3 regions of the Rhizobium oryzihabitans genome follow, and region 2 is predicted to be linked to each of the others. Evidence: predicted binding sites of a transcription regulator. Region 2 holds the regulator's gene; each other region holds the start of a gene.

Region 1 (9,803 bases), 270 kb from region 2:
TCGTCGAACATCTGAAATTACCGCACTACGTGGATTTTCAGGCCGAACTCGGTCTGGTCAGAAAAATGCGCACCGATTTCGACGCGATCAATTCCAACGGCGCGGAATGGATGGGCGATGCGGCCGAATAGCTCAGCGACTGTGCTCGCCAAACCAATAGGCGCAAAAGACGGTCGATGCTGCGAATACAGCAAAGAACACGGCTGCAAGAATTCCAATCTCCATGAGCTTGTACTCCTTTTTTCGCAAGGTTAACGCGCAATGCTTAAAGAAGTTTCATTCGACGACGGGCTGGCTGCCTACAACTTCGCCTATCTGGACGAACAGACCAAGCGGATGATCCGCCGGGCGATCCTGAAGGCCATCGCCATTCCCGGTTATCAGGTTCCCTTCGCGTCCCGCGAAATGCCCATGCCCTATGGCTGGGGCACCGGCGGCGTGCAGGTGACGGCATCCATCCTCGGTCCCGACGATGTGCTGAAGGTTATCGACCAGGGTGCCGACGACACCACCAACGCCGTATCCATCCGCGCCTTCTTCCAGAAGGTGGCGAATGTGGCCGTGACCACCCGCACCAAGGATGCCACCATCATCCAGACGCGGCACCGCATTCCCGAAGAGGAGCTGCATTCGGGGCAGGTTCTCGTCTATCAGGTTCCGATCCCGGAGCCTTTGCGTTTCCTTGAGCCGCGCGAGACCGAGACCCGTGTCATGCACGCGCTGGAGGAATATGGCCTGATGCACGTCAAGCTATATGAGGACATCGCCCGCAACGGCCGGATTTCCACCACCTATGCCTATCCGGTGAAGGTTGCCGGTCGTTACGTGATGGACCCCTCTCCGACACCGAAATTCGACAACCCGAAAATGCACCTGTCGGACGCCCTGCAATTGTTCGGGGCCGGGCGTGAAAAGCGCATCTATGCCGTGCCGCCCTATACGGATGTCGTCAGCCTCGATTTCGAAGACCATCCGTTCGAGATCCAGCGCTTTGACAAGCCCTGCGCGCTGTGTGGCGGCGAGAATGTCTATCTGGACGAGGTGGTACTGGACGACAAGGGCGGGCGGATGTTCGTCTGCTCCGATACCGACCATTGCGAGGACCGCCGCGCCCATGGCCACAAGGGCCATCTGCTTGCGGATGTGAAGGAGGCCGCAGAATGAGCGACGCACCGCTTTTGAAAGTCAGGGACGTTTCCAAATATTACGGTGACCGCGCCGGTTGCCGCAACGTCTCCTTCGAGCTCTTTCCCGGCGAGGTTCTGGCGATCGTCGGTGAATCCGGCTCCGGCAAGACCACGCTTCTCAACTGCATTTCCACCCGGCTCGTGCCGACGGCCGGCAGCGTGGAATATCGCATGCGCGACGGCTCGGTGCGCGATCTCTATCATATGGGCGAGGCCGAACGGCGTTTCCTGATGCGGACCGACTGGGGTTTCGTGCACCAGAACCCGGCGGATGGCCTGCGCATGGCGGTTTCGGCCGGCGCCAATGTCGGCGAGCGGCTTATGGCCGTTGGTAACCGGCATTACGGCAACATCCGGCAATCCGCCAGCGAATGGCTGGAGCGGGTGGAAATCGGCACCGACCGTATCGATGACCAGCCGCGCGCCTTTTCAGGCGGCATGCGCCAGCGTCTGCAGATCGCCCGTAACCTGGTAACCTCACCGCGCCTTGTCTTCATGGACGAACCGACCGGCGGCCTTGATGTCTCCGTGCAGGCACGTCTGCTCGATCTCGTGCGCGGCCTCGTCAACGATCTCGGCCTTGCCGTCATCGTCGTTACCCATGATCTCGCGGTAGCACGGCTGCTTTCCCATCGCATGATGGTGATGAAGGGCGGCGACGTCATCGAACACGGTCTGACGGACCGCGTGCTGGACGATCCGCGCGAGCCCTATACGCAATTGCTTGTTTCCTCCATCTTGCAGGTTTGACGCCATGCCGACGCCTCTTATCGTTTCGGAAGTCTTCAAAAGCTTCACCATGCATCTTCGCGACGGCATCGAACTGCCTGTTGTCCGCGATGTCAGTTTTTCCGTTTCCGGTGGCGAATGTGTCGTGCTTGGCGGCCCGTCCGGCATCGGCAAAAGCTCGATCCTGAAAATGCTCTATGGCAACTATGCCATCGACAGTGGACAGATTCTCATCCGCCACGAGGACCAGGTCATCGACATCGGCAACGCCTCGCCGCGCACGATCCTTGAAATCCGGCACCGCACCATTGGCTATGTCAGTCAGTTCCTGCGCACCGTGCCGCGTGTTCCGGCCATCGATGTCGTCGCCGAGCCGCTTTTCGCCCGCAAGGTTGCCGCGGAAGAGGCTCGCGAGCAGGCAGCCATGCTGCTTTCGAAACTCAACCTGCCACGGGAATTGTGGTCGCTTCCGCCGGCAACATTTTCGGGCGGGGAGCAGCAGCGTGTCAACATCGCGCGCGGCTTCATCACCGATCATGCTATCCTGCTCCTCGACGAACCGACCGCCTCGCTGGACGCTGTCAACCGCCGCGTGGTCGTTGACATGATCCTCGAGAAAAAGGCGAAGGGCACGGCGTTGCTCGGCATTTTCCATGATGAGGAAGTGCGCGAAGCCGTGGCCGACCGCATTCTGGACGTCTCGCAATTTTCACCGCGCAAGGTGGCGGCATGAGCGTCAAGGTCGGTCTCGAACCCGTCATTCATGAAAGCGCCCGCGTCACCAATTCATCGATCGGCCGCTACACCGAAATTTCGGAACGCTGCCGCATCGAGGAAGTCGAGATGGGCGACTATTCCTACGTCATGCAGGATGGCGCGATCTGGTGCGCGAGCATCGGCAAATTCGTCAATATTGCTGCCTCCGTCCGTATCAACGCCACCAATCATCCGATGTCGCGGGCAACGCTGCATCATTTCACCTATCGCGCCCGCAGCTACTGGGACGATGCGGAGGATGAAACGGACTTTTTCGCCGCCCGGCGCGCCAAGCGCGTGGTGATCGGAAACGATGTGTGGATCGGCCATGGCTCGACCATCCTGCCCGGCGTCACCGTCGGAAACGGTGCGGTGATCGGGGCCGGTGCGGTCGTCTCGAAAGATGTGGCGCCCTATACCATCGTCGGCGGCGTACCCGCCCGGCTGATCCGGGAACGTTTCCCGGCGGAACTCGGAAGCCGGATGGACGCTCTGAAATGGTGGGACTGGGATCACGCAACGCTACGCATCGCATTGGACGATTTCCGGAACCTCGCCGCCGAAGATTTCGTGACAAAATACGCCGGCTAAACTCCACCTGAATTGCGGATCCCGGCATCATATCCCGGGATCCGCGCCACTGGAATGGTAAGGAAAAAAGCTGTCGGGCCGGGGTTTCAACTCCTTGTAATGCCAGACAGAAGGTTTGTCGGCGAATACACGGACGCGCAATCGGCGAATTCTGTAATATTTTATTCATGAAACTGACATCCACACTTCACGGACCGCTGTTAGGTCGAACCCCGTAACAAGAAGATTGGACGGGGAAATGAGCTTTCACCTGAAGCAAGTCACGCGCCGTTTCGGCAACCACACTGCGGTTGATTCCGTGAATGTCGAGATACCGCAGGGCCAGATGGTTGGCGTGATCGGGCGTTCGGGCGCTGGAAAATCGACGCTGCTGCGCATGATCAACCGCCTCGTCGACCCTTCCTCGGGTTCCATCCATTTCAACGATACGGAAGTCTCGGCGCTGAAGGGTGCGGCGCTGCGCAACTGGCAGCGTGACTGCGCCATGATCTTCCAGCAGTTCAATCTGGTGCCGCGCCTCGACGTGCTCACCAATGTCATGCTCGGTCGCCTCAATCACCGTTCGACGGTGCTCAGCCTCTTTAACATCTTCACGGATGAAGAGCGTCTGATGGCGATCGCCGCTCTCGAGCGGCTCGGCATCGAACATGTGGCCATGCAGGCGGCGGGTACGCTTTCCGGCGGCCAACAGCAGCGCGTCGCCATCGCCCGGGCGCTGATGCAGTCGCCGAAGATGGTTCTGGCCGACGAGCCGATCGCCTCGCTCGACCCACTGAACGCCAAGATCGTGATGGACGCGCTGCGCGACATCAACGAACGTGAAGGCATCACCGTCATGACCAACCTGCACACGCTGGATACGGCGCGCAATTATTGCGAACGCATCATCGGCATGTCGCAGGGCCGCGTCGTCTTCGACGGAACGCCCGCCGAACTGACGGCGGCGGCGGTCACGGAAATCTACGGCACGGATTCGCACGGCGCCGGCATCGACGAGACGATGACCTCAACCAGCATCAATATTCCCGGCGCGCAGCTTGCTTCGCGGCCGGTTCAGCAATCTGCCGGTCCCGAACCGCTGGCTCTCGCCGGGCTCTGAGGAACCGCTCAGCATCGTTTGTGCCCGCGTCAAGGGCCGATACTTCACAACAAACTCCGGCTCGCCGGGAAACAGGAGAAAGTCCATGTTGAAGAAAATCCTTCTTTCGGCAGTCGCCCTTGGCGTTCTGGCCGGTTCCGCCATGGCTCAGGACGTCAAGGTCCTGCGTATCGGTCTCGACGGTTCCGAAAACGAAGCCGATCAGATCCGCAACACGAAGTGCGTTGCCGATGGCCTGAAGGCCGCGACCGGCGTTTCCGAAGTTCAGGTTTTCCCGTCGCCGGATTATAACGGCGTTATCCAGGGCCTGCTCGGCGGCACCATCGACATCGCCTCCATGGGCGCTTCCTCCTACGCCAAGATCGCTCTTGCCGATCCGAAGGCTGTCGATCCGATCCTGACCACGGCTGGCTCTGACGGTTCGACCGGTTATTACACCATCATGGTCGCCCGCAAGGACAGCGGCATCAAGACGCTGGCCGACGCCAAGGGCAAGAAGATCGGCTTCGCCGATCCTGACTCCACCTCCGGCTTCCTCGTCCCGAACGTTGCTATCCCGAAGGAAACCGGCGTTCCGGTCAAGGAATACTTCGCCGAAACCGGTTTCGGCGGCGGTCATGAGAACCTCGTTCTCGCCGTTCTCGACAAGAAGTTCGACGTTGGCACGACCTTCGGTTCGGGCGTCGGCAAGTGGGAAGAAGGCTACACGGCCGGCAACCTCTACCAGATGGTCAAGAAGGGCAATCTCGACATGGACGATATCGTCGAAGTCTGGAAGTCCCCGCTGATCCCGAACGGTCCGCTCATGGTCGCAAACAAGATCGGCGACAGCATGAAGCAGAAGGTCGAGACCTTCTTCATGGAACTGCCGAAGAAGGACCTCGCTTGCTTCCAGGGCTTCAGCCAGGGCAAGAACACCGGCTACGTCAAGGTTGATCCGTCCTTCTACCAGACGATCATCGACGCCCGTAAGTCCGTTATCGGCGGCTGATCCTGACATCATGTTCCGGAAGCGGCGGTGCCTTGCGGCATCGCCGCTTTTGCCAATAAAGGAAGAGCGGCATGGCGACCACACTGCAACCTGGTACCCTCACGCCCGAGGGATTAAGCGCATCGTCCCGAACGGTCATGCGTCACTATCAACAGCAGCTTGCGACACGGCGGATCTATACCGTCATCTCGCTCGTGGTCTTTCTGATCATTCTCGCAGCGTCGCTGAATTTCGCCAACGAGGCGAATTCGGGCAAGTTCTTCGAGCGGCTGCCGTATTTCTTCGACTTCCTGAAGACATTCGTGCCGGATAGTCCGCTGGAAATCTTCCGGGCGATGTTCGACCTGCCGTCTCCCTACGACAACGGGTCGATGAAATACAACTATGTCGCGGATCGCGTTTACGTCACCGACAGCTTCTACATACCGCATTTCATCTACCAGCTGATCATCACCCTCAATATCGCACTGGTTTCGACGATCATCGGCACTAGCTTTGCCTTCGTGCTCTGCTTCTTCGCCTCCACCAATCTTGTCGGTTCAGGCGTTGTGCGCTGGATCGTGCGTCGGGTGATGGAAGTGCTGCGCGCCTTTCCCGAAATCGTCGTCGCCGGCTTGCTCACGGCCATTCTCTCGATCGGGCCGATTGCGGCGATCATCGCGATTTCCATTCATACGATCGGGGCTCTCGGCAAACTGTTCTTCGAAGTGGTGGAGAATGCTGACATGAAGCCGGATGAAGGCCTTCGCGCATCCGGCGCAAACTGGCTGGAGCGGGTGCGCTTCGCCATCGTGCCGCAGGTTCTGCCCAATTTCGTTTCCTACGCGCTGCTGCGCGCCGAAATCAACGTGCGCGCCTCGACCATCATCGGCGCCGTCGGCGGCGGCGGTATCGGCGAGGTCTTCCGGCTCTCGATCGGTAACGACCATGCCTCCAAGACCTATGCCATCATCATCCTGCTGCTGATCACAATCATTGCCGTCGACCAGTTTTCAAGCTGGCTGCGCCGCAGGCTGATCGGCCATCAATCCTTTGAATTCGGACGGGGAGCGGCCTGATGTCGTCCAGCTTCATTCTCAACACCGCCGACCGCGAGAGGCTGACGGCCGCGCATCCTGCCATTTTCAATCGCGGTTTCATGCAGCGATACGGCCTGCTGACGGGCATTGCCGCCGTCCTCGTCTATCTTACTGCCTGCTTCTTCTTCTTCAATGTCGGGCCGACCTTCATGCAGGGCCGGTGGGATCGCGCTTCGAGCTATATTCAGGACTGGTATTCCTGGCGCGCGCAGCCCCGTCTGCGTTTTGAAGACGGCAAGGTCGATCCGCAATGGTCGAGCCGTGGACAGTACCCCACCGATGCAAAGATCGACTGGTTGCAGCCGCTGCCAGATGGCGGCTACAGCGTCATTTATGCGGGTACGGAAAATCGCCTCGATGTGACCCCGACCCGGGTGGACGTCTATGTCGACGGCAAGAACTATCCCGTCATCATCAATGGCGACGCCGCTCGTGCGCCTGAGGGTCTTCCGGAAGAAATCCGGCAGGACGGCAACAAGGTTCTCGTGCATTACGGTTTCGCCGGTCAGGCGGAAATCCGCACCAGCCAGGTCTATGTCCAGCGGCGATTCCTCGGATGGGCCAACTTCCTGTTTGATACCAAGTCGGAATTCTGGGGCAAGGGTTACGGCGAACTGGCCGCTCTGGCATTGTGGGGGGAGAGGCTCGATCCGGAGCGCTCCAATATCGGCAATATGGCCGATGATTTCCTCGACAACAGCGTCTGGCAGCATGCCGATATTTTCTCCAAGCTGATGCAGACGCTGGTCATGGCCTTTGTGGGCACGCTGTTCGGTACGCTCGTTGCCCTGCCGCTCGCCTTCATCGCTGCACGCAATATCACCGCCAACAAGGCAGCCAACTGGGGCATGAAGCGACTGTTCGACTTCCTGCGCTCGATCGACATGCTGATCTGGGCACTGTTCTTCACCCGCAGCTTCGGCCCCGGGCCGATCCCCGGCATTGCCGCGATCTTTTTCACCGATACCGGTGCGCTCGGCAAGGTTTATGCCGAGGCTCTGGAGAATGTGGACGACAAGCAGCGCGAAGGCGTCAAGTCGGTCGGCGCGTCTCCGATTGCGGTCAATCGTTTCGGCGTGTTGCCGCAGGTCCTGCCGGTCTTCATTTCCCAGTCGCTTTATTTCTGGGAAAGCAACACCCGCTCCGCCACTATCATCGGTGCGGTCGGCGCCGGCGGTATCGGCCTAAAACTCCTGGAGGCGATGGGCACCAATGCCGACTGGGACAAGGTTGCCTATATGGTCCTGCTCATCCTGTTCGTCGTCTTCCTGTTCGACCACATCTCGAACTCGCTGCGCTCGCGCCTGATCGGAAAAACCCAACATTAAGTCAAAAAACCGGGGGTGGCTTTGACCCAAAAGCCGCTCCCGGTTCGCTGTTCTGCTCGGGGCGCAGGCGTAAAACCGGATTTACTGCGAAGCCTGCCGCCGACATCCAATGTGCCAGCATCCGTTTTCGGCACATTCCAGACGAGGGCAGCATTTCACCGCGCTTTTTTCCACGGGCATCATCATTCTGTCACGGAAAGCCATTACCTCGCACTCCTGACCTTGCGGGAAGCGGGCGAGTCACGCCAAATAGCGTTTCATCCCTGGTTTCCCTTGACACTGAAGAGTGCTTGCCGTGCGCTACGCCATCTATTTTTCTCCGGCTAAAGATCATCCGCTAACCGAAGCGGCGTCGCGCTGGCTCGGGCGCAATGCATTTTCCGGCACGCAGCATGATGACCACGACGGCTATGCTGAAATGACCGCGGAACCTCGCCGTTACGGTTTTCATGCGACCCTGAAGGCACCCTTCGAGCTTGCCGAAAAATACAGCGAAGCAGAGCTTGTCGCAGCCGTCGAAGACTTTGCCGCCAGCCAGTCCGCCTTCGAGATTCCGCGTATCGTCGTCGGCGCGCTTGGTCCGTTTTTCGCGCTCGTCCCGGATCGCACCTATCAGCCGCTGCAGGATTTTGCCGCCGAGATCGTCGATCATTTCGATCGGTTCCGCGCGCCTTTATCCGAGACCGATATTGCCCGACGCCGGCCGCAGAACCTGACGGAAAGCCAGCGGCAAAATCTGTCGCTTTGGGGTTATCCGCATGTCATGGATGATTTCCGCTTTCATATGACGCTGACGGGCCGCATCGACGAAAGTGACGCGCCCGCCATGCAGGACGTGCTTTCGGCGCGGTTTTTCGAGTTCGTCGACAAGCCTCTGACCATTTCCGGCCTCGCATTGTTCATTGAAGAAACGCGCGGCGCACCCTTTACCGTTCATCGCTGGCACCCGCTTGGCCAGCAGCCAAAGAAAGATGCCGACCCATGACCGAGCACGCCCTTTCCAATGCCCGCATCGTTTTAGAAGACGATATTATTCTGGGATCCGTTCTGATCCGTGACGGCAAGATCGCCGATATCAGCGAAGGCGCTTCAAAGACCGGAGAGGATCTCGAAGGCGATTTTCTCATTCCCGGTCTCGTAGAGCTGCACACCGACCATCTGGAGCAGCATTATTCGCCGCGCCCGGGCGTACTCTGGGACAAGATCGCGGCCATCCAGGCCCATGACGCGCAGGTCGCATCCTCAGGCATTACCACTGTTTTCGACTGCCTGCGTCTCGGCTCCGACGAAGATGGCGGCTTCAAGAAGGGCGAAATGCGGGAAATGGCAGATGCCATCGAAGCTGCGGCCGATCAGAACCGTCTGCGGGCAGACCACATGCTGCATCTGCGCTGTGAAGTGGCCTCATCAGATGTTCTGGAGCATTTCGAAGACTTCGAAACCGATCCCCGCGTGCGGCTGATTTCGATGATGGATCACTCCCCGGGGCAGCGTCAGTTCCAGTCGATGGATCAGTATATCTTCTATTATCAGAAGAAGCGCGGACTGAGCGACGAGGCCTTCGCGGAGTTCGTCAGACGGCGGCAAACCGCGTCGGCCGAGTTTTCCGCCAAGCACCGGGATTATCTTGCCGCTCGCTGCGCCGAGCGTGGCATCACCGTTGCAAGCCATGACGACGCGACCGAAGCGCATGTGGGCGAAGCGATCGGACATGGTGTGAAGCTGGCGGAGTTTCCGACCAGCGTCGAAGCCGCAAAAGCCTCGCACAGCGCCGGCATGAGCGTGTTGATGGGCGCGCCGAACATCGTCCGCGGCAAGTCCCACTCCGGCAATATCGCCGCCCGCGATCTTGCCGAGCTGGGTGTGCTGGACGTTCTTTCTTCCGACTACGTGCCGTTCAGCCTGCTTTACGCGCCGTTCCTGCTCGCCGACCAGGTGGAGGCCATCACCCTGCCGGAAGCACTGCGCATGGTCAGCGCCACGCCGGCACGAACGGTGGGTCTTCTTGATCGCGGTCGCATCGCAGCGGGATTGCGAGCCGAC
Region 2 (9,803 bases):
AATATCCCGCCGGTATCTTGTCAAATTCCTGCGCGTTGTCGGTCATGACGCGGGTGAAGATATCAAGACGTCCGGTCGAGCTTTTGGGATTGGCCGAGGCCGACATGTCCGCCGGCAGCTCCAGGCTTTCCATCAGGGGAACGATGTAAACGCAGCCAGTCTCCAGCACCGCCCCCTGGGTGAGATCGACCTCGTGCAGGCTGAAGCGGTTGAGCTTGTCGATGACGCGGGTTCCGGGGCCCGGCATGAAACTGGCGCGCACGCGATAGGCCTTCGAGCCGAGCCGCAGATCAAGGCTGGCGGGCTGCACCTGGTCAGCATCGAGATCGGCTTCGCTTTTCAGCTTGCCGCCCGCAAACAGCGCCCTGATTGCGCCATCCGCCAAAATGCCCGTCGTTCTGATCATGGTCATCATTCCTTTTTACGGCGACAAAACCAAAAGGAAAGCATTGACGCAAGCCGGTAACGGCAGTATGGCAAGCTTATCCCGTGGTGATTTGGCCGGTCGGCTTGCAGCCACGTTAAACAAGTGGCTAAAAAGACCGGGTGCTAGGAACCGGTCTGCTTTTGCGGCCGGTTTTTTTGTTTTGAAGGTGATCACATGAGCAATAAATGGCGCCCGGCAACCCAGCTCGTTCACGGCGGTACGCTACGCTCACCCTATGGTGAAACGTCGGAAGCGATCTATCTGACCCAGGGTTTCGTCTACGAAAACTCCGAGGCCGCCGAAGCGCGCTTCAAGGGTGAAACGGATGGATTTATCTACGCCCGCTATGCAAGCCCGACCAATGACATGTTCGAAAAGCGCATGTGCCTGCTGGAAGGTGCGGAAGACGCCCGGGCGCTCGCCTCCGGCATGGCCGCCGTCACCGCCGCCATCATGTGCCAGCTGCGCGCCGGCGATCATATCGTTGCTGCCCGTGCCCTCTTCGGCTCCTGCCGCTGGGTGGTCGAAACGCTTGCGCCGAAATACGGCATCGAATGCACGCTGATCGACGGACGCGATCTCGGCAATTGGGAAAAGGCGATCCAGCCGAACACCAAGCTGTTCTTCCTTGAAAGCCCGACAAATCCGACGCTTGAAATCATCGACATTGCCGGCGTGGCGAAGCTTGCCAACCAGATCGGCGCGAAAGTGGTGGTGGACAATGTGTTTGCAACGCCGCTCTTCCAGAAGCCGCTCGAACTCGGCGCCCACATCGTTGTTTATTCGGCAACGAAGCATATTGACGGTCAGGGCCGTTGCCTTGGCGGCGTGATCCTTTCCGACAAGAAGTGGATCGAGGAAGAGCTGCAGGATTACTTCCGCCATACCGGCCCGGCCATGTCGCCGTTCAATGCCTGGACGCTGCTGAAGGGCATCGAGACCCTGCCGCTGCGCGTCAAGCAGCAGACGGCCAATGCCGGCAAAATCGCCGATTTCCTCGCCGATAGCGGCAAGGTTGCCAAGGTCATCTATCCCGGCCGCGCCGATCACCCGCAGGCCGACATCATCGCGCGGCAGATGTCCGGCGGCTCGACGCTCGTGGCTTTCGAACTGAAGGGTGGCAAGGATGCGGCATTCGCGCTGCAGAACGCGCTGGAAATCGTGAAGATCTCCAACAATCTCGGCGATGCCAAGAGCCTCATTACGCACCCCGGCACCACGACGCACAAGAACCTGACCGATGAGGCGCGCGCCGAACTCGGCATTTCCGGCGGCACCTTGCGTCTTTCCTGCGGCATTGAGGATACGGACGATCTGCTGGAGGATCTGGCGAAGGGTCTGGCAGCCGTTTCGGCTTAAAAATTCAGTCTGCACATCGCCATGGCCCGTCTTCAATGTCCGGCCATGGCGTCCGAAAGGCTCCCGCCGCAAGGGTGAAGCCCGGCATCAGGCAACCAATATTTACCTTTACCGTTATCCCTAACGGTAGAAAACAGCGCAACAGAAGATGCCGCCTGCCCGTCAAGTCGTTCATTTTCTTGACGATAGCCAGAACCTATAGTGTAGGATATCGGCGGCAGGCATAATATCGAGGTGTGGCGCGTATGTATCGTGCTCTGACAAGGGATATCGAGGTTACGGTCGATCCGTATTATCTCGAGGAACAATCCGACCCGGATGACGACCGTTACGTCTGGGGCTATAAAGTCGTGATCTCGAACAACTCAGATATTCCGGTAACACTCGTCAACCGCTACTGGCACATCACCGATCAGAACGGACAGGTGGATGAAGTCTACGGCCCCGGCGTCGTCGGCGAGCAGCCGCATCTGAACCCCGGCGACAGCTACGAATATTCGTCAGGATGTCCGCTGGATACGCCGTCCGGCCTGATGTTTGGCCATTATGAAATGGAAACGGACAAAGGCGAGGTGTTCAATGTCACCATACCCGCCTTCTCACTGGATTCACCCGGCCTGATGCGGGTCTTGAACTGATGAAATCGCAGGAACGCGAGAGCCGCGCGTTAAAAGCGCAGCTGAGAGTGTCGTCGGCAAGGTAAAAAATCTCTCTTCCGTCATGCCGGACTAGATCCGGCATCCAGCCACGGCGCGTCTGCGCCGTGAAAGAGTCTTATGCGATCAAAGACTTGATCGCGCTGGATCCCGGCTCAAGGCCGGGATGACGGTGTGCGAAGGTACGGCCCTCCTCGTCAGACGTTTTCAAACTCGCTGACATCATAGCGATAGGTCGTGGAGCAGAACTCGCAGGTCACGGCAATTGCGCCGTCTTCTTCGCTTGCCTTGATCTCCTCGGCGGTGAAACCGGAGAGCACGCCCTTGATCTTTTCGCGCGAGCAGCTGCAGCGGTCAAAAATCGCCTGCGGATCGTAGATGCGCACGCCACTTTCGTGGAAAAGCCTGTAGAGCAGACGCTCCACCGGCACCTGCGGATCGGTCAGCTCGTCGGTATCCACCGTGTTCAACAGCGTGACCGCCTCGGTCCAGGCATCATCCTCAGCCACGTCGTAATTGCCCTCATCACCGTCGCCTCCGTGAAGATCACGCATGCGAAGACGCTCAGGCGCCTGCGGCAGAAATTGCGCAATCACGCCGCCGGCACGCCAGCCGTGGCGCGGCTTTCCTTCGCCGTCACGGTCGAAGAATTCGGCGACGCCAAGGCGCACGCGGGTGGGAAGCTGTTCCGATTGACGGAAATAAACCCCAGCGATTTCTTCCAGCGACGAGCCGTCCAGCGGCACGATGCCCTGATAGGGCTGCATTCCCGCGCCCTGATCGATGGTGAAGGCCAGAATGCCGGTGCCCAGTAACTGTTCCGGAGAGGTCGCTCCCGCCGCAATCGCCTCCGCCAGCCGCTCCTCATCGAAACGGGCATAGGCACGCATGCTTTCAGGGGCGGTGAAATCCGCCACCAGAAGGTCAACCGGGCCGTCACCCTTGGTCTGAACGGTGAGCTTGCCGGAAAATTTAAGCGAGGTGCCGATCAGCGCCGTCAGAACGGTGGCTTCCGCGAGAAGGCGGGCGACCACCGCAGGATAGTCGTGCCTTTCGAGAATGGCATTCAACAGCGGCCCAACCTGCACGGCGCGGCCGCGCACATCCAGACCTTCGACCTGAAAGGGCACGACCTTGTCGTCGCCAGCCAAATCGAGATCGTCCAGTTCAACTGTTACATCTGCCATATCATAACTCCTTGGCGCAGCCGTTGCGCCGCAACCGTCCAAAAGTCCGGCTTTCTGAATGTGCTTTTTCCGCTTGTCGCACAGAGATTCGGGAAGCGAAACCGCCTCCGGGAAAAATCGTGCAAATCGTGATTGTGGCCCGCCAGCAAAACCGACGAGCCTTTTCGAAGTCCCACAGATGGTAATGTGCCGAGCCAAGTTCAAGCACCCTTCCTCACCGTTTGGCAGGAAGGGCAAGAGCCGTCAGATGACGCCCATGCACCAGGCAATGATGGACTTCTGCGCATGCAGGCGGTTTTCCGCCTCATCGAAGACGACCGACTGCGGCCCGTCGATCACGCCATCAGTCACTTCCTCGCCACGATGTGCCGGCAGGCAATGCATGAACAGCGCGTCTTTATCAGCCTTCGCCATCAGGGCTTCATTGACCTGATAGGGCTGGAAAATATTGTGGCCGCGCGCCTTGTGCTCCTGGTTCATTGACACCCAGGTATCGGTAACGACGCAATCCGCTCCCGCCACTGCCTTATCGGCATCGTGGTACAGCGCGATCTCGCCGCCATTGTTGCGCGCCCAGTTCAGGAACTTGTCATGCGGTTCGGACCCCATCGGCACCGCCATCGCCATGCGATAGCCAAAACGGGCGGAGCCCTCCACGAAGGAATGCAGCACATTGTTGCCGTCGCCCGTCCAGGCAATGGTCTTGCCCTTGACCGGGCCGCGATGTTCCTCGAACGTCAATATATCCGCCATGATCTGGCAGGGATGGGTGTCGTCCGTCAGACCATTGATGACCGGCACGGTGGCGTGTTCGGCAAGCTCGAGCAGGCGCGAATGATCTGTCGTGCGGATCATGATGGCGTCGACATAACGCGACAGCACCTTGGCCGTATCGCCAATCGTTTCGGCGCGGCCGAGCTGCATTTCCGTGCCCGACAGGAAAAGGGTCTCGCCGCCGAGCTGGCGCATGCCGACATCGAAGGAGACGCGGGTGCGGGTGGACGGCTTTTCGAAGATCATCGCCAGCATCTTGCCGGCGAGCGGCTTTGCCGCCGTGCCGGTTTTGGTGGCAATCTTGCGCGTGCGCGCATCATCAAGAATTGTCCGCAAGTCCTCCGACCCGACGGCCGAGAGGTCCAGAAAATGTTTTGGTGAAACCATGCTGATATGTCCCATGCTTGCGAGCCCCTGAACAGAGGCCCGCCCTTGATTTACTCAGGCGATTTTCGCCTGTTTCGCTGTCAGGGAGGCGGCGGCCGCATCGACACGCGCAAGACCCTCGCGGGCCTCTTCCGCCGTGGTGACGAGCGGCGGCAGAAGGCGGATGACATTGTCGCCCGCAGGCACGCCAAGCAGATGTTCGGCGCGCATGGCCTGCAGCAGATCGCCCGAAGGGACCTTCGCCTTGATGCCCAGAAGCAGGCCTTCGCCACGAATTTCCTCGATCACGTCAGGATAACGATCCTTGAGCGAGGCGAGGCCCTGGCGGAAAACCAACGCGACATCACGGACCTTTTCGAGAAAACCGTCGGCGAGAACAACATCGAGCACGGCATTGCCGACCGCCATGGCCAGCGGATTGCCGCCATAGGTGGTGCCGTGTACGCCCGCCGTCATGCCGGAAGCGGCATCCGCCGTTGCAAGGCATGCGCCAAGCGGGAAACCGCCGCCAATACCCTTGGCGACTGCCATGATATCGGGCGCAACACCGGTCTGCTCATAGGCAAAGAGCTTGCCCGTGCGGCCGACGCCCGTCTGGACCTCATCGAAAATCAGGAGCAGGCCGTGCTCGTCGCACAGGCTACGCAGGAGTTGCAGGAATTCCTTGCTGGGCGCGCGGATACCGCCCTCGCCCTGGATCGGCTCGATCAGAAGTGCGGCCGTCTCGGCCGTGATGGCTGCCTTCAGGGCATCGACATCGCCGAACGGCACCTGATCGAAACCTTCGACCTTGGGACCGAAACCTTCGAGATATTTCTGCTGGCCGCCGGCGGCGATCGTCGCAAGCGTACGGCCATGGAAGGCGCCTTCGAAGGTGACGATACGGAACTTTTCCGGATGGCCTTTCGAATAGTGATAACGGCGCGCGGTCTTGATTGCACATTCCAGTGCTTCCGCGCCGGAATTGGTGAAGAACACCTTGTCTGCGAAAGTCGCTTCCGTCAGGCGCCTGGCGAGTTTTTCCTGTCCCGGCACTTCGTAGAGGTTCGAGACGTGCCAGACCTTCTCGGCCTGCGTCTTGATCGCATCCACAAGGTGCGGATGGGCATGGCCCAGCGAGTTGACGGCGACACCGGCCGCAAAATCGAGATATCGTTCGCCGCTTTCCGTGAACAGCCAGACGCCCTCACCGCGCTCAAAGCGCAGGGGGCTCTGGAAAACGTATCAAACAATGGCGCGGCGGCTTCGGCCATGGCTGTATCACTCCTTGCGCAGATGCGCTGTCAACGGTTGTCAATAGGCTTCAAGGGTTATCCCTCGCCTGAAAATCAAAAATGCCGCCTCGCGGCGGCAGGGGCACTATTGTCACTTCGTTTGCCGATGTCAACAAAAGTCCGCGTTTCCCGGGCTTCTCAAGCCCTAGTAGGTGGCGGCCGGTGAGCCCCAAGGTGTTGCCTTTCAGACTCAACTCGCCAGCAAGTTGGGGAAAACCGGAAAATCGATTCCAGATGATTCCCCGACTCTTGCCACGGACTCTGCGTGGCACTAGGTTAATCGCTAATTACTAGACTGCATTGCGGCGGAACTAGTCACCAAAAATCCGGCGGAAACCACGCTTGCGGCACGCCCGCGAGACGGAGAGGGATTCTGCCGAAAATACACGCGACAAGCGGAGAAGCGGCATGAACTGGACAGACGAGCGAGTCGAAAAACTCAAGAAATTGTGGTCCGAAGGGCTTAGCGCCAGCCAGATAGCAGCGCAGCTGGGCGGTGTCAGCCGCAATGCCGTAATCGGCAAGGTCCATCGTCTCAACCTGCCGGGGCGCGTCAAGGCTGGCGGTCCGGTCACTTCGGCACGTTCCGCGCCCAAGCGCACCGCTGCACCTGCTCCGCGCACGACGACTTTCGCAGGCCGCGCCAACGCAGCCCCGGCGCGGGTTCTCACCCGTTCGAACGCGGCAACGGCGCTGCACGAGGAGATCGACATCGAGACCGCACAGGTTCTCGATTACGTTCCTTCCAAAAACGTTGTCACGCCGATTTCCCGTCGCCTGACGCTGACGGAACTGACCGAGCGCACCTGCAAGTGGCCGGTTGGCGATCCGCTGAAGGACGACTTCCATTTCTGCGGTTGTGAAGCGCTGGAATCTTCGCCCTATTGCAAGTTCCATGCGAAACTCGCCTACCAGCCGGTGAGCGAGCGCCGCAAGGCTTGAGTGTTGCGGCACGCATTTCAACACTCAAAATTACGGGCCTTCGGGCCCGTTTTTTTTATGACGAAAAACAGGCCGGCTCCGCGGTCAGCTTGATGACAGCGCGCCGAACCCTTGCCACTCCCTCGCGATTGGGCGTCACCCTTCGATCCTGGTTTCAACTGGCTGCCGATCCTCCGTGAAAACGGAGAATGGCATTGAGTTTTGTGGATGTTGATATAGAAAAAGCCCGAAACCGTTTCCGATTTCGGGCCTGCTTTTTTGCGGCACCATGTTGCCAGCGAAACTATCGGCTCCGCTTCGCTCAGGCTTCCATCGAATATCCGGCGCCACGCACAGTGCGGATAACATCCTGCATGTGCGAAAAATTCAGAGCCTTGCGCAGACGGCCGACATGCACATCGACAGTGCGCTCATCGACATAGATATCGTGACCCCAGACGCCATCCAGCAATTGCGAGCGGGAAAACACCCGGCCCGGCGATGTCATCAGGAACTCCAGCAAGCGGAATTCCGTCGGGCCGAGGCGAACTTCGCGGCTTTTGCGGTGAACGCGATGGGTTTCGCGATCGAGTTCGATATCGCCGCATTTCAGCACCGATGACAGAACCTCGGGCCGGGCCCGGCGCAGCATGGCCTTGACGCGGGCCATGAGTTCCGGCGTCGAAAACGGCTTGACGACATAATCATCGGCACCGGTGGCAAGACCGCGAACCCGCTCGCTTTCCTCTCCGCGCGCCGTCAGCATGATGATGGGCAGGCGTTCGGTTTCCGGCCGCATTCTCAATCGCCTGCAGAGTTCGATACCGGACACGCCGGGCAGCATCCAATCCAGGATGAGAAGATCCGGAATACGCTCCTGCAGCCTGATTTCCGCCTCGTCGCCACGGGGTATCGTGTCGACGTCGTATCCCTCAGCCTCGAGATTGTAACGAAGCAGGACGCTCAGCGCTTCCTCGTCTTCCACAACTGCAATCTTGGGCACCATATATTGAACTCCGCAAGCTTCTGCTTGTCTGTTACTCGGTCACCGAACCGAGGGTGTTGGAACTGTCGTCCTTCGGACGCTCGCCCTCCGGCTGGCTGCCGGTGGTCATGTAATAGATCGTCTCGGCAATATTCGTGGCATGGTCGCCGATGCGCTCGATGTTCTTGGCGCAGAACAGAAGATGCGTGCAGGTGGTGATGTTGCGCGGATCTTCCATCATGTAGGTCAGAAGCTCCCGGAAGAGCGACGTGTACATGGCGTCGATTTCCTCGTCGCGCTCGCGAATGGCATTGGCCTTCTCGGCGGAACGGGTGGAATAGACGTCGAGGACTTCCTTGAGCTGCACCAGCGCCAGCTCCGACAGATGTTCGATGCCGCGCGCGAGCTTGCGCGGCACGCCGGTTCCGGCAACCGCAATGACGCGCTTTGCGGTGTTCTTGCCCAGATCGCCGACGCGCTCGAGATCGGCGGCGATGCGCAGGGTGCCGATGATCTCGCGAAGGTCGGCCGCCACAGGCTGGCGTCTGGCGATGGTGACGATGGCCTTGTCGCCGATTTCGCGTTCGGCATGGTCGAGAATTGTATCGTCGGAAATGACCTTCTGCGCGAGTGCGGCATCGGAATTGACGAGCGCACGCACGGCGTCGCCGCACATCTGCTCGGCAAGACCGCCCATTTCGGCGATGCGGCGCGTCAGAAACTTCAATTCGTCGTCATAGGCGGACAGGATATGCGAATGGGTCGTTGTCTGTGTCACGGTCTAGTCCTCCGGCTTGGCCTGCATGCGCGTACCCGGAAGCGGGCACGGCAGAGGCACCAGTCTTGTTCGGTTTCGAGAAAGCGCCGGCCGGGGATCAGCCGAAGCGGCCCATGATGTAATCCTGCGTGCGCTGGTCATCCGGATTGGTGAACATCTTGTCCGTTTCATTTTCTTCGACAAGATGACCAAGATGGAACATGGCCGTACGCTGCGAAACACGCGCCGCCTGCTGCATGGAGTGCGTGACGATGACGATCGTGTAGTTGGTGCGCAGTTCGTGGATCAGTTCCTCGACCTTTGCGGTCGCGATCGGATCGAGCGCCGAGCAGGGTTCGTCCATCAGGATGACTTCCGGGCTGACGGCAACCGCGCGCGCGATGCACAGACGCTGCTGCTGGCCACCGGAGAGACCCGTGCCGGACTCCAGCAGGCGATCCTTCACCTCGTTCCAGAGACCCGCCTTCTGCAGGCTCTGCTCGACGATCTGGTCCATATCCGCCTTGTTGCGGGCGAGACCATGGATGCGCGGGCCGTAGGCGATGTTTTCATAGATGGTCTTGGGAAACGGGTTAGGCTTCTGGAACACCATGCCGACGCGGGCGCGCAATTCGACGACGTCGATCGCCTGATCGTAGATATCGTCCGTGTCGAGCGTGATCTTGCCGGTGACCCGGCAACCGTCGATCGTGTCGTTCATGCGGTTCAAGGTGCGCAGGAAAGTGGATTTACCGCAACCGGACGGGCCGATAAGCGCAGTCACCGTGTTTTCACGGACGTTGAGGTTCACGTCGTAAAGCGCGCGCTTTTCGCCGTAATAAACCGAAACGTCCTTGCCGATCATCTTGTATGAGACTTCATTCATTTTCTTGTCCAGCGCCTTTTCAACTGCTGCTTCCGACAACATGTTCATTGCTCTAGCTCCCTCTACCAGCGCCGCTCAAAGCGGCGACGCAACAGGATTGCGCCAACATTCATGACGATGAGGAACAGAAGCAGGATGATGATAGCGCCAGATGTCCTCTCGACAAAGGCGCGTTCGGCTTCGTTCGCCC
Region 3 (9,803 bases), 920 kb from region 2:
ATCAGCGCTTCCATCGAACGCTTCATCTCGCCACGCTTCGGCGGAACTACCTTGCCATCGAGCGAGGAGACAGGGCCGATGCGGTGCTTGCCAGAAAGAAGATCGACGCACTGCTTCATGATTTTCACGGATTCGCGCATTTCCTGCATGCGGATCAGGTAACGATCATAGCAGTCGCCGTTCTTGCCGACGGGAATGTCGAATTCGAGATCGGAATAGCACTCATAGGGCTGCGCGCGGCGCAAATCCCAGGCAGCGCCCGAGCCGCGCACCATCACGCCCGTGAAACCCCAGGCGAAGGCGTCTTCAAGCGAAACGACGCCGATATCGACGTTACGCTGCTTGTAGATGCGGTTATCGGTCAGCAGGCCCTCGATATTGTCGAGAACGGTGAGGAACGGGTCGCACCACTTGCCGATATCATCGACCAGTTCCGGCGGCAGGTCCTGATGCACGCCGCCCGGACGAACGTAGGCCGAGTGCATGCGCGCGCCGCAGGCGCGCTCATAGAACACCATCAGCTTTTCGCGTTCTTCGAAGCCCCAGACCGGCGGCGTCATCGCGCCGACGTCCATAGCCTGCGTCGTCACGTTCATGATGTGCGACAGGATGCGGCCGATTTCCGAATAAAGCACGCGGATCAACTGACCGCGCATCGGAATTTCGAGGCCGAGCAGCTTTTCGACGGCGAGCGCGAAAGCGTGTTCCTGGTTCATCGGCGCGACATAGTCGAGGCGGTCGAAATAGGGAACGGCCTGCAGATAGGTCTTGGTCTCGATCAGCTTTTCGGTGCCGCGGTGCAGAAGACCGATATGCGGATCGACGCGCTCGACGATTTCGCCGTCCAGTTCCAGAACCAGACGCAGCACGCCGTGCGCGGACGGATGTTCCGGACCGAAGTTGATCGTGAAATTGCGGACGTTATGCTCAGTCATTCTAGTGCTCCGCCGAGGTGATCATGGCGATGAATTCGGGGCCGGTCATGTTCTGCGTGGTTTCGGCGAAAGAATAGCTCGAAGGCTTCTCATCCGTGAAAATCTGCGACGCGAACTTGAAACTGGAAGGGTTGTCGAAAGCCTGCAGCGAAACGGCAAAATGCTTGCCGTCCTTGGAACGCCACATCAGCGTGCTGCCGCAGGTCTTGCAGAAGCAGCGCTCACCCCATTCCGACGAGGAATAGACGCCGAGGTTCTCTTCGTTTTCGACGGAGATATCAGCGCATTCGACAGCCAGAAACGCACCGCCGGACCAGCGGCGGCACATGGAGCAATGGCAAACGCCAAATTCACGGGCACCGATCGCGGCCTTGAGGCCGACGGCGCCGCAAAGACATTGCGCATGCTCTGTCGCGGGGGCTTGGCTCATTGCTTGGCCTTTTCGTCACCCGGGAGAACATATTCGGTTCCTTCCCATGGGGAGAGGAAATCGAAGTTGCGGAATTCCTGCTTCAGTTCGACCGGTTCATAAAGAACCCGTTTCAGTACGTCATCGTAACGTACTTCCACAAAGCCGGTAACCGGAAAATCCTTGCGCAGCGGATGGCCTTCGAAACCGTAATCCGTGAGGATACGGCGAAGGTCCTTGTGGCCTTCGAACGGAATGCCATACATGTCCCAGGCTTCGCGCTCGAACCACTCGGCACCCATGTAAACGGAGGTCGAAGACGGCACGCCCTCGTCTTCCGCTACCTGCAGCTTGATGCGGACGCGCAGGTTCTGGCGCGGCGACAGCAGGTGATAGACGACATCGAAACGCTTTTCGCGCTGCGGCCAGTCAACGCCGCATATGTCGATGATGTTGACAAAACCGCACTGCACATCGTCACGCAGGAAGGTCAAAAGCGCGATCACACTTTCAGGCGTCGTGTTCAGCGTCAGTTCGCCATAGGCGATATCAGCCGACACCACGAGGGAACCGCGCGCTTCCTTAACGTAAGCAGCAAGATCGTTGAGAGCTTCGCTCATTCTTAATCCGTCCTTTGCCCTTAGCGCTCGATCGTACCGGTACGACGAATCTTCTTCTGCAGCAGAAGCACGCCATAAAGCAGCGCCTCCGCCGTGGGGGGACAGCCCGGAACGTAGATATCCACCGGCACGACGCGGTCGCAGCCGCGCACGACAGCGTAGGAATAGTGATAATAACCGCCGCCATTGGCGCAGGAGCCCATGGAGATGACGTAACGCGGCTCAGGCATCTGGTCATAGACCTTGCGCAGAGCCGGCGCCATCTTGTTGGTCAGCGTGCCGGCGACGATCATCACGTCCGACTGGCGCGGTGAGGCGCGCGGGGCGACACCGAAGCGCTCCATGTCATAACGCGGACCGGACGCCTGCATCAGGCCTTCGACGGCGCAGCAGGCGAGACCGAACTGCATCCACATCAGGGAGCCGGTGCGCGCCCAGGTGATCAGCTCGTCGGTCGAGGTGACGAGGAAGCCCTTGTCGGCCAGCTCGTCATTGATTTCCGTGAAGTAGGCATCGTTGCTGCCAACCGGCTTGCCGGTCGAGGGATCGATGATCCCCTTCGGCTGCGGCGCAACGAGCGTGCTGTTGTTCTGGCTCATGCCCATTCCAGCGCTCCCTTCTTCCACTCATAGATAAAGCCGATGGTGAGGACGAGAAGGAACACCATCATCGACCAGAAACCGAACCAGCCCATCTCACCAAAAGACACCGCCCAGGGGAAGAGGAAGGCGACTTCCAGATCGAAGATGATGAAGAGGATCGACACCAGATAAAAACGGATATCGAACTTCATGCGGGCGTCATCGAAGGCATTGAAACCGCACTCGAAAGCGGAGAGCTTTTCCGGGTCCGGCGCCTTGTAGGCGACAGCGAAAGGCGCAATGAGAAGCGCCAGGCCAATGACAAGAGCGATACCGATAAAGATTGCGATCGGAATATAGGAACTGAGGAGTTCAGTCATGGTCTCTTCCCTGTCCGGCCGGGTGCCGGACCTGCCTTTGGACCGAAAAGTCTCAAGGCGCACAAATATGTTGCAACGCCAAAGTGGTTAGCGCAGCCGCGCTCTCTCTGCAAGAGTTTAGGCACCATTTCAAGACACCTGCCGCATTGATTGGCAACAATATTGCCGGAATTGACGCAAATTTGGGCCACAATTCCGACCTAAGCCCCTCAAATACAATAATAATCGATTGAACGACGCAACCGCAAAAAAGTCACACGAATTTTACGGCAAAATGGCAACGAAGTGACGATCTGCGCCAATCGAAACTTGAGTATAAATGGCAGGAAAAATCGCGCTTGCGAGCGCGGGAATCATGGTCCGAAATGGCCAATAACGAGCCGCACAAACAGCGCGTCAATTCAGCTTTCAAAGGAGACATTTCAGGAAGAGAAATGGCGCGAGTGACGGGGCTCGAACCCGCGACCTCCGGCGTGACAGGCCGGCACTCTAACCGACTGAGCTACACCCGCGCTCCACAGACATTCATCTGCGTTTTTCCGAGGAACAGGATGGCGCGAGTGACGGGGCTCGAACCCGCGACCTCCGGCGTGACAGGCCGGCACTCTAACCAACTGAGCTACACCCGCTTATCCTGACGGACAGGACCTTGTCCCGCCGTACGAACCAGCCTCGGCTGTTCGTTGAGCGGCTAACTACGGCGTTCGTGCGGGGGTGTCAAGCAGGTTTCACGACAAAAGAATAAGCTTTTTCATTTTGATCGGGAAAAACCTGATGGCCATTGATAGGCGTTCCGGCAAACGCCCTGTTTTGCGGGCTTTTCCCAACGAAAACAAAAATCTTGTCCACAGCCGCGGGCGTCCGCAGGAAGATCCCCGTGCGTCGTTCGCGCTGGCTGCGGCTTCTGTTTTTGCCAAAAAGCCCGCAGTTCCAGCCTTTTGGCCGTCAGCCACGCATATACGAAAATACGACCCGGAAAAAAAACAAAAAAACTTCATAAAAGCCCTTGCGGTTTTTTTCCGATCCGAATACATCACGGCCACCGACGCGGCGGACATGATCCGCAGGACGCGAAGGGCGATTAGCTCAGTTGGTAGAGCGCCTCGTTTACACCGAGGATGTCGGGAGTTCGAGTCTCTCATCGCCCACCATTTTCCAAACTCTCCAAATTCCCAGGCAGTTAGACCGGACATTGTTCGGAACACGTTTTTCTTTGCCGCGAATTTCCGGCATTGAGAATCATCCCCTGCCCGCTGCAATCTGGCCTATTGCGGCCGGATTGACGTTCTGGGCGTCGGAATCGCTTTTTTCGATTTCCACCTAATCCAAATCGGCACGGATGTTTCATATTCCGACAATGGATTCTGATCTGTGTGCCACCCTGCAACATACGGGAAAATAAGCAGATTCAGACTTTTTAAAGGGATTTCAGGCAATGTTTTCGAGCCGTTTCATGATGAGCGGCAGAAATAATGGATGAAACCATGGTCGACGCGTTTGTAACACTCGCGCTTATTGCGCTGCCTGTTTATATTTTTTTCCGCTGGGTCCAGCAGGATTCGGAAAAAGACAATACTCCCAAAAGCAAGAATTCCATGGGGCGGTGATCCTTTGCGATCGGTTCGCGGCTTTTGCCTGGCGTCCCCCCCCCCCGGACAATCCCCCGATGACCGATAGCAAAGTGGCAATGCCGGTTTGACGGCCTGCATTGCGAAACATCGCGCCAGACAGGCACCTCCGTACAAGGGTTGCCTCTGCCGCATAAAAAAGCCGGGCTCATGCCCGGCTTTTCTCATTTTCGATGTCATTTGGAAGGATCAGTTGATCGCCTTCAGATCGACAGTGAAGAACAGCGTTTCACCGGAAGAATCGTCGACGCCGTCATTGTCGGTGACGGCATAGGCCGTTCCCGCCTTGTCGAAGGTGAAGCCTTCCAGCTTGTCGACGACATAACCATTGGTCTGGGCCTTGAGGTCGGGCAGGAAGTCATGCGCTTCCTGCTTGGCCACCAGCGGCAGCTCCCCGCCGATCTTGCCCGGCTTCAGGTCGGCGATCGCAACGCGGTAGAGCTTCTTGATCTTTGCCTTCTCGCCGATCTGGTTATCGCGCTCGACGATATACACATGCTCGCCCTGGGCGGTGATTTCGGAAAGGCCAACCCAGCCTGCCTCGGTCTTGTCGAGCGGGTAACGCACGGCGCCCCATTCCTTGGACTTCGGATTGTAGGAGACGAGCTTGACGAAGCCCTTCTCGTCCGTTCCCCATTCGCGCTGCACGGCCATCCACAGCGTGGTGTCGTCGCCCTTGCCGATCATGGTCACGCCTTCGAAACCGAAGCGGGTGTCACCGGCCAGCAGTTCCTTCGGCAGAGCGATTTCAGCCTTGATCTCGCCCTTGGCGTTGACGTTGTAAAGCGCATGCGGGACGAGCTTGGCGCTATCGCCTTCCGAAGCGAGCCAGAAGCCGCCCTTGCCATCGAGCGTGATGCCTTCGATGTCGAGTTTCTGGGCCGCGATACCGTCACGCTTAATGCGCAGGACGCTGGTGATGGTGGCAGGCTTCTTCGTCGCATCGATGGTGTAGATCGACGGCTGGTTGCCATAGACCGAGTCGGACACGGCATAGAGAATGCCGGGCTTCTCGGCATCGCCGACCAGACCGGAAAGAGCACCCCAGCCGATCGGGGCGCCGTCGACGGTGGCGGAGACGAGCTGCGGATAGGCAGCCGTGCCTTCAGCGCGCTCATAGATCATGACGTGCGAACGGGCACCGCCATCCTCAACCAGATCGACCTCGTTCGCGGTCACGAAAAGATTGCGCGACGGGATGGCGACAGCGCCTTCCGGCGAAATGCCAGACGGCAAAAGCTGCGTCAGTTCCGGCTCTTTTCCGGTGTCCTTGTAGACCGCGACGATGGAGCCACGCTCGGAAAGGACGAAGAAATACTTCTGATCGCCGAATGTCGCCGCTTCCAGGCCTTCCGGCTCGATGCCCTTGGCCTTGGAGCGCTTTTCCGGATAGTGGCCGATAGCCGCGACCGCATGTTCGAGCGAGGAGCCGGCTTCATAGAGGAGCTTGCCGGTCTTGTCGAAGATGGTGAAGCCGCGCGAACCGCCCTGCCAGTCACCTTCGTTGGCGATGACGATGCGGTCATTGTCGAGCCACTTCACGGCGTCGGGCTCGCGCTTGCGGCCTTCCTGCTTGTCAGTGAACTTCAGCTGGCCGTCGGACTTCGTATCGATGCCTTCCAGATCGACCTTGCCGGCGGAGAAATGCGTCTTCACCGTGCCGGTCTTGCCGTCGATGATGACGATATGGTTGTTTTCCTGCAGCGTGAGCGCGATCTCGCCATTTGCGTTGATCGACACGAATTCCGGCTCCGGATCTTCCGGGGCAATTTCAGCAAGGCCGGTCAGTTCGATCTTCTTCAGCGTCGCACAGTCGGCAACACCGTTTTTCAGGCCAACGGTGACCAGATAACCGGCAGGCATCTGCGGCAGGGCGCCTTCGTTCACCTCTTCGTCGCGCTCGTTTTCGATCGCGATAGCGGCAAAGGTCTTGTCGGGGGAAACGGCAACCGAATCGGGCTGACCGCCGAGATCACAGCTTGCTTCAATCTTCTTGGTGGCGATATCGACCGTGACCAGCTTGCCGGAGGGCTTGGCGCGGTTTTCCGACGTGTTGACGCCGGCCAGAACCTTGACGCCTGCAGCAGCAACCGAAGTCGGTTCGCCTTCAAGCAGCAAAGCGCCGCCGGCCTTGGGAGCCTTGGCGTCCGTGATGTCGATGAAGCCGATGCCGCCAAGCGGGCTGTCCGAATAGATCAGCGTCTTGCCGTCTTCGCTGGCAGTGACGATCTCAGCGGATGTGACGGACTTGGCGTCCTTGTCCGCGGGAAGGTTCTTCGCCACCGGAAACGATGCGATGCGGTTGAATACCGGCTCGGCCACAGCCGGAAAGGCTGCGGATGTGAGCAGAGCAGCGGTCAAAGCCATGTGAGAAAATCGGAACGCCATTGTAATCCCCCTTGGGTCCAGAAACACCCCATGGCTTCTGCGTCAAAGACATGACAGTGGCATGACATTTCATGTTGGAATCAAAAAGCCCGACCATAAAGGCCGGGCTTTCTTGTTTATGCGCACATTCCGCGTATCGGAACGCCGTGTGACCGGATGGGGGCTACACAGGCGCGCTCCCCTACTTTCAATTATCATCCTGCCGGTTGAAAAACTGGGCTGTCCGAAAAGAGCTTTTCGAAGAGCCGCCCGGTTTTCGGGCCGGCCTGATGGCGTCAGGGCGTCAAAACATGTTTCCTCGTGAACCTGAAAAGCCGCACGTCCGCCGCCGGGCGTTACGGCTTTCCGGAAACCTTACGAGTTGACAGCGTCCTTCAGGCCCTTGCCTGCGGAAAACTTCGGCACGTTGCGAGCCGGGATATCGACTTCAGCACCCGTGGAAGGGTTACGGCCCTTGGAGGCTTCACGGCGGCTAACGGAGAAGCTGCCGAAGCCAGCGAGACGGATGTCGCCACCGCTCTTCAGTTCGTTCTGTACGGTTTCGAATACGGCATCAACAGCGGAAGCAGCATCTGCCTTCGTGAGACCAGCCTTTTCGGCAACAGCAGAGACGAGCTCGTTCTTGTTCATGTTTCCACCCCTTTCAATGGTTTGAAACGACTCGGAATTAAGCCGGCGCAGAATACGTTTACATCCACGCGCAGCAACCCAAAAGCGCTGGAATCGCCTGAAAAACAAGGGGTCTGCGATTTTTTTCACAAAAAAGGCCGACATTTCTGCCGGCCTTCCACATATTCGTGCCAAATTGGCATCACTTGCGCGGGCCGAAGCGCCGCCTGTGCCTTCCGGCACCTAACGCATTGATTCTATGCATCACCTTTTGCGAAAACCGATTCCGGCCTCCGCGTCGATGCCTTGATCAATGCGCGATCGTCTGACCGCCTTCGTCGACACCCTCAACGGTGGCGATGACAGGCGTTTCGATGCTGCCGTCCCACTCGATGGGCTCCGGCTTGCGAAGCAGCGCGTGTTCGATGACCTCGCCCATGCGCGAAACCGGGATGATTTCCATCTCGTTCTTCACATTGTCCGGAATCTCCGCCAGATCCTTGGCGTTCTCTTCCGGGATCAGCACCTTCTTGATGCCGCCACGAAGTGCTGCAAGCAGCTTTTCCTTCAGGCCGCCAATAGGCAGCACGCGACCACGCAGGGTGATCTCGCCCGTCATCGCCACATCCTTGGAGACCGGAATGCCGGTCATGATGGAGACGATGGCGGTTGCCATGGCAACACCGGCGGACGGTCCGTCCTTCGGGGTTGCCCCTTCCGGAACGTGGACGTGGATGTCGCTCTTGTCGAAACGCGGCGGCTCGATGCCGAAATCCACGGCGCGCGAACGGACATAGGATGCCGCTGCCGAAATGGATTCCTTCATCACTTCCTTGAGGTTGCCGGTCACCGTCATGCGGCCCTTGCCCGGCATCATCACGCCTTCGATGGTGAGCAGCTCACCGCCGACTTCCGTCCAGGCAAGACCGGTGACGACACCGACCTGATCCTCGCGCTCGGCCTCGCCGTGGCGGAACCGCGGAACGCCCAGATAATCCGGAACGTTGGCTGCGGTGACTTCCACGGACTTGACCTTGCCCTTGATGATCTCGGTCACGGCCTTTCGTGCAAGCTTCATCAGCTCGCGCTCGAAGCTGCGCACGCCCGCCTCGCGGGTGTATTGCTGGATCACGATCATCAGAGCGTCATCGCTGACCGAGAACTCTTCCGGACGCAGGGCATGTTCCTTGATCGCCTTCGGCAACAGGTGACGCTTGGCGATTTCGCGCTTTTCGTCTTCCGTGTAACCGGCGATGCGGATCACTTCCATACGGTCCATCAGGGGACCCGGAATGTTCAGCGTGTTGGCCGTGGTCACGAACATCACGTCGGACAGGTCGTATTCCACTTCAAGGTAGTGGTCCATGAAGGTGGAGTTCTGTTCCGGATCGAGAACTTCCAGCAGGGCAGACGACGGGTCGCCACGGAAATCCATGCCCATCTTGTCGATTTCGTCGAGCAGGAAGAGCGGGTTCGCCTTCTTGGCCTTCTTCATCGACTGGACGATCTTGCCCGGCATGGAGCCGATATAGGTACGGCGGTGACCGCGGATTTCCGCCTCGTCACGAACGCCACCCAGCGCCATGCGCACGTATTCGCGGCCGGTCGCCTTGGCGATCGACTTGGCGAGCGAGGTCTTGCCGACGCCCGGAGGGCCGACGAGGCACAGGATGGGGCCACGGATCTTGGTGGCGCGCGCCTGCACTGCCAGATACTCGACGATACGCTCCTTGACCTTGTCCAGACCGAAATGATCCTGATCGAGGATGGTCTCGGCGGCGTTGAGGTCGGTCTTGATCTTCGACTTCTTGCCCCATGGCAGACCCAGCAGCCAGTCCAGATAGTTGCGCACGACAGTCGCTTCCGCAGACATCGGGCTCATCTGGCGAAGCTTCTTCATTTCCGCCTCGGCCTTGTCCTTGGCCTCCTTGGAAAGCTTGGTCTTGGCGATGCGCTCTTCCAGTTCGGCCATCTCGTCCCGGCCATCTTCGCCGTCGCCGAGTTCCTTCTGGATCGCCTTCATCTGTTCGTTCAGATAATATTCGCGCTGCGTCTTCTCCATCTGGCGCTTGACGCGCGAGCGGATACGCTTCTCGACCTGAAGCACGGAAATTTCGCCTTCCATGAAGCCGAGCGCCTTTTCAAGCCGCTGCTTCACGCTGACGGTTTCCAGCATTTCCTGCTTTTCGGTGATCTTGATCGACAGGTGCGAAGCGACCGTATCGGCCAGCTTCGAATAATCGTCGATCTGAC

Evidence for each region. Region 2 encodes PhoB, which activates phosphate uptake and scavenging genes when phosphate is short. Its sites were predicted from a motif close to TGTCATNNANCTGTCAT; they were not measured.
Region 1: the regulator PhoB is predicted to act here: its motif matches at 7,938-7,954, upstream of G3A56_RS10655 (DUF1045 domain-containing protein).
Region 3: the regulator PhoB is predicted to act here: its motif matches at 6,992-7,008, upstream of G3A56_RS04580 (esterase-like activity of phytase family protein).

What each region holds. Positions count from the first base shown of each region.
Region 1 is NZ_CP048632.1:2,028,337-2,038,139, forward strand. Features, by position in the region: gene G3A56_RS10610 (carbon-phosphorus lyase complex subunit) at 1-131, shown strand, start outside; gene G3A56_RS10615 (alpha-D-ribose 1-methylphosphonate 5-phosphate C-P-lyase PhnJ) at 262-1,164, shown strand; gene phnK (phosphonate C-P lyase system protein PhnK) at 1,161-1,937, shown strand; gene phnL (phosphonate C-P lyase system protein PhnL) at 1,942-2,649, shown strand; gene G3A56_RS10630 (transferase hexapeptide repeat family protein) at 2,646-3,263, shown strand; gene phnC (phosphonate ABC transporter ATP-binding protein) at 3,502-4,362, shown strand; gene phnD (phosphonate ABC transporter substrate-binding protein) at 4,448-5,353, shown strand; gene phnE (phosphonate ABC transporter, permease protein PhnE) at 5,425-6,411, shown strand; gene phnE (phosphonate ABC transporter, permease protein PhnE) at 6,411-7,760, shown strand; gene G3A56_RS10655 (DUF1045 domain-containing protein) at 8,056-8,745, shown strand; gene G3A56_RS10660 (alpha-D-ribose 1-methylphosphonate 5-triphosphate diphosphatase) at 8,742-9,803, shown strand, end outside.
Region 2 is NZ_CP048632.1:1,758,899-1,768,701, forward strand. Features, by position in the region: partial or broken gene G3A56_RS09320 (2'-deoxycytidine 5'-triphosphate deaminase) at 1-406, opposite strand, end outside; SAM riboswitch at 480-558, shown strand; gene G3A56_RS09325 (O-succinylhomoserine sulfhydrylase) at 602-1,786, shown strand; gene apaG (Co2+/Mg2+ efflux protein ApaG) at 2,032-2,424, shown strand; gene G3A56_RS09335 (Hsp33 family molecular chaperone) at 2,640-3,629, opposite strand; gene argF (ornithine carbamoyltransferase) at 3,873-4,790, opposite strand; partial or broken gene G3A56_RS09345 (acetylornithine transaminase) at 4,845-6,043, opposite strand; gene G3A56_RS09350 (GcrA family cell cycle regulator) at 6,473-7,006, shown strand; gene phoB (phosphate regulon transcriptional regulator PhoB) at 7,308-7,991, opposite strand; gene phoU (phosphate signaling complex protein PhoU) at 8,023-8,748, opposite strand; gene pstB (phosphate ABC transporter ATP-binding protein PstB) at 8,846-9,661, opposite strand; gene pstA (phosphate ABC transporter permease PstA) at 9,676-9,803, opposite strand, start outside.
Region 3 is NZ_CP048632.1:834,744-844,546, forward strand. Features, by position in the region: gene G3A56_RS04535 (NADH-quinone oxidoreductase subunit D) at 1-935, opposite strand, end outside; gene G3A56_RS04540 (GFA family protein) at 937-1,365, opposite strand; gene G3A56_RS04545 (NADH-quinone oxidoreductase subunit C) at 1,362-1,964, opposite strand; gene G3A56_RS04550 (NuoB/complex I 20 kDa subunit family protein) at 1,985-2,569, opposite strand; gene G3A56_RS04555 (NADH-quinone oxidoreductase subunit A) at 2,560-2,925, opposite strand; tRNA gene G3A56_RS04560 (tRNA-Asp) at 3,361-3,437, opposite strand; tRNA gene G3A56_RS04565 (tRNA-Asp) at 3,478-3,554, opposite strand; gene G3A56_RS04570 (hypothetical protein) at 3,654-3,959, opposite strand; tRNA gene G3A56_RS04575 (tRNA-Val) at 4,001-4,076, shown strand; gene G3A56_RS29290 (hypothetical protein) at 4,398-4,532, shown strand; gene G3A56_RS04580 (esterase-like activity of phytase family protein) at 4,743-6,941, opposite strand; gene hupB (DNA-binding protein HupB) at 7,296-7,571, opposite strand; gene lon (endopeptidase La) at 7,861-9,803, opposite strand, start outside.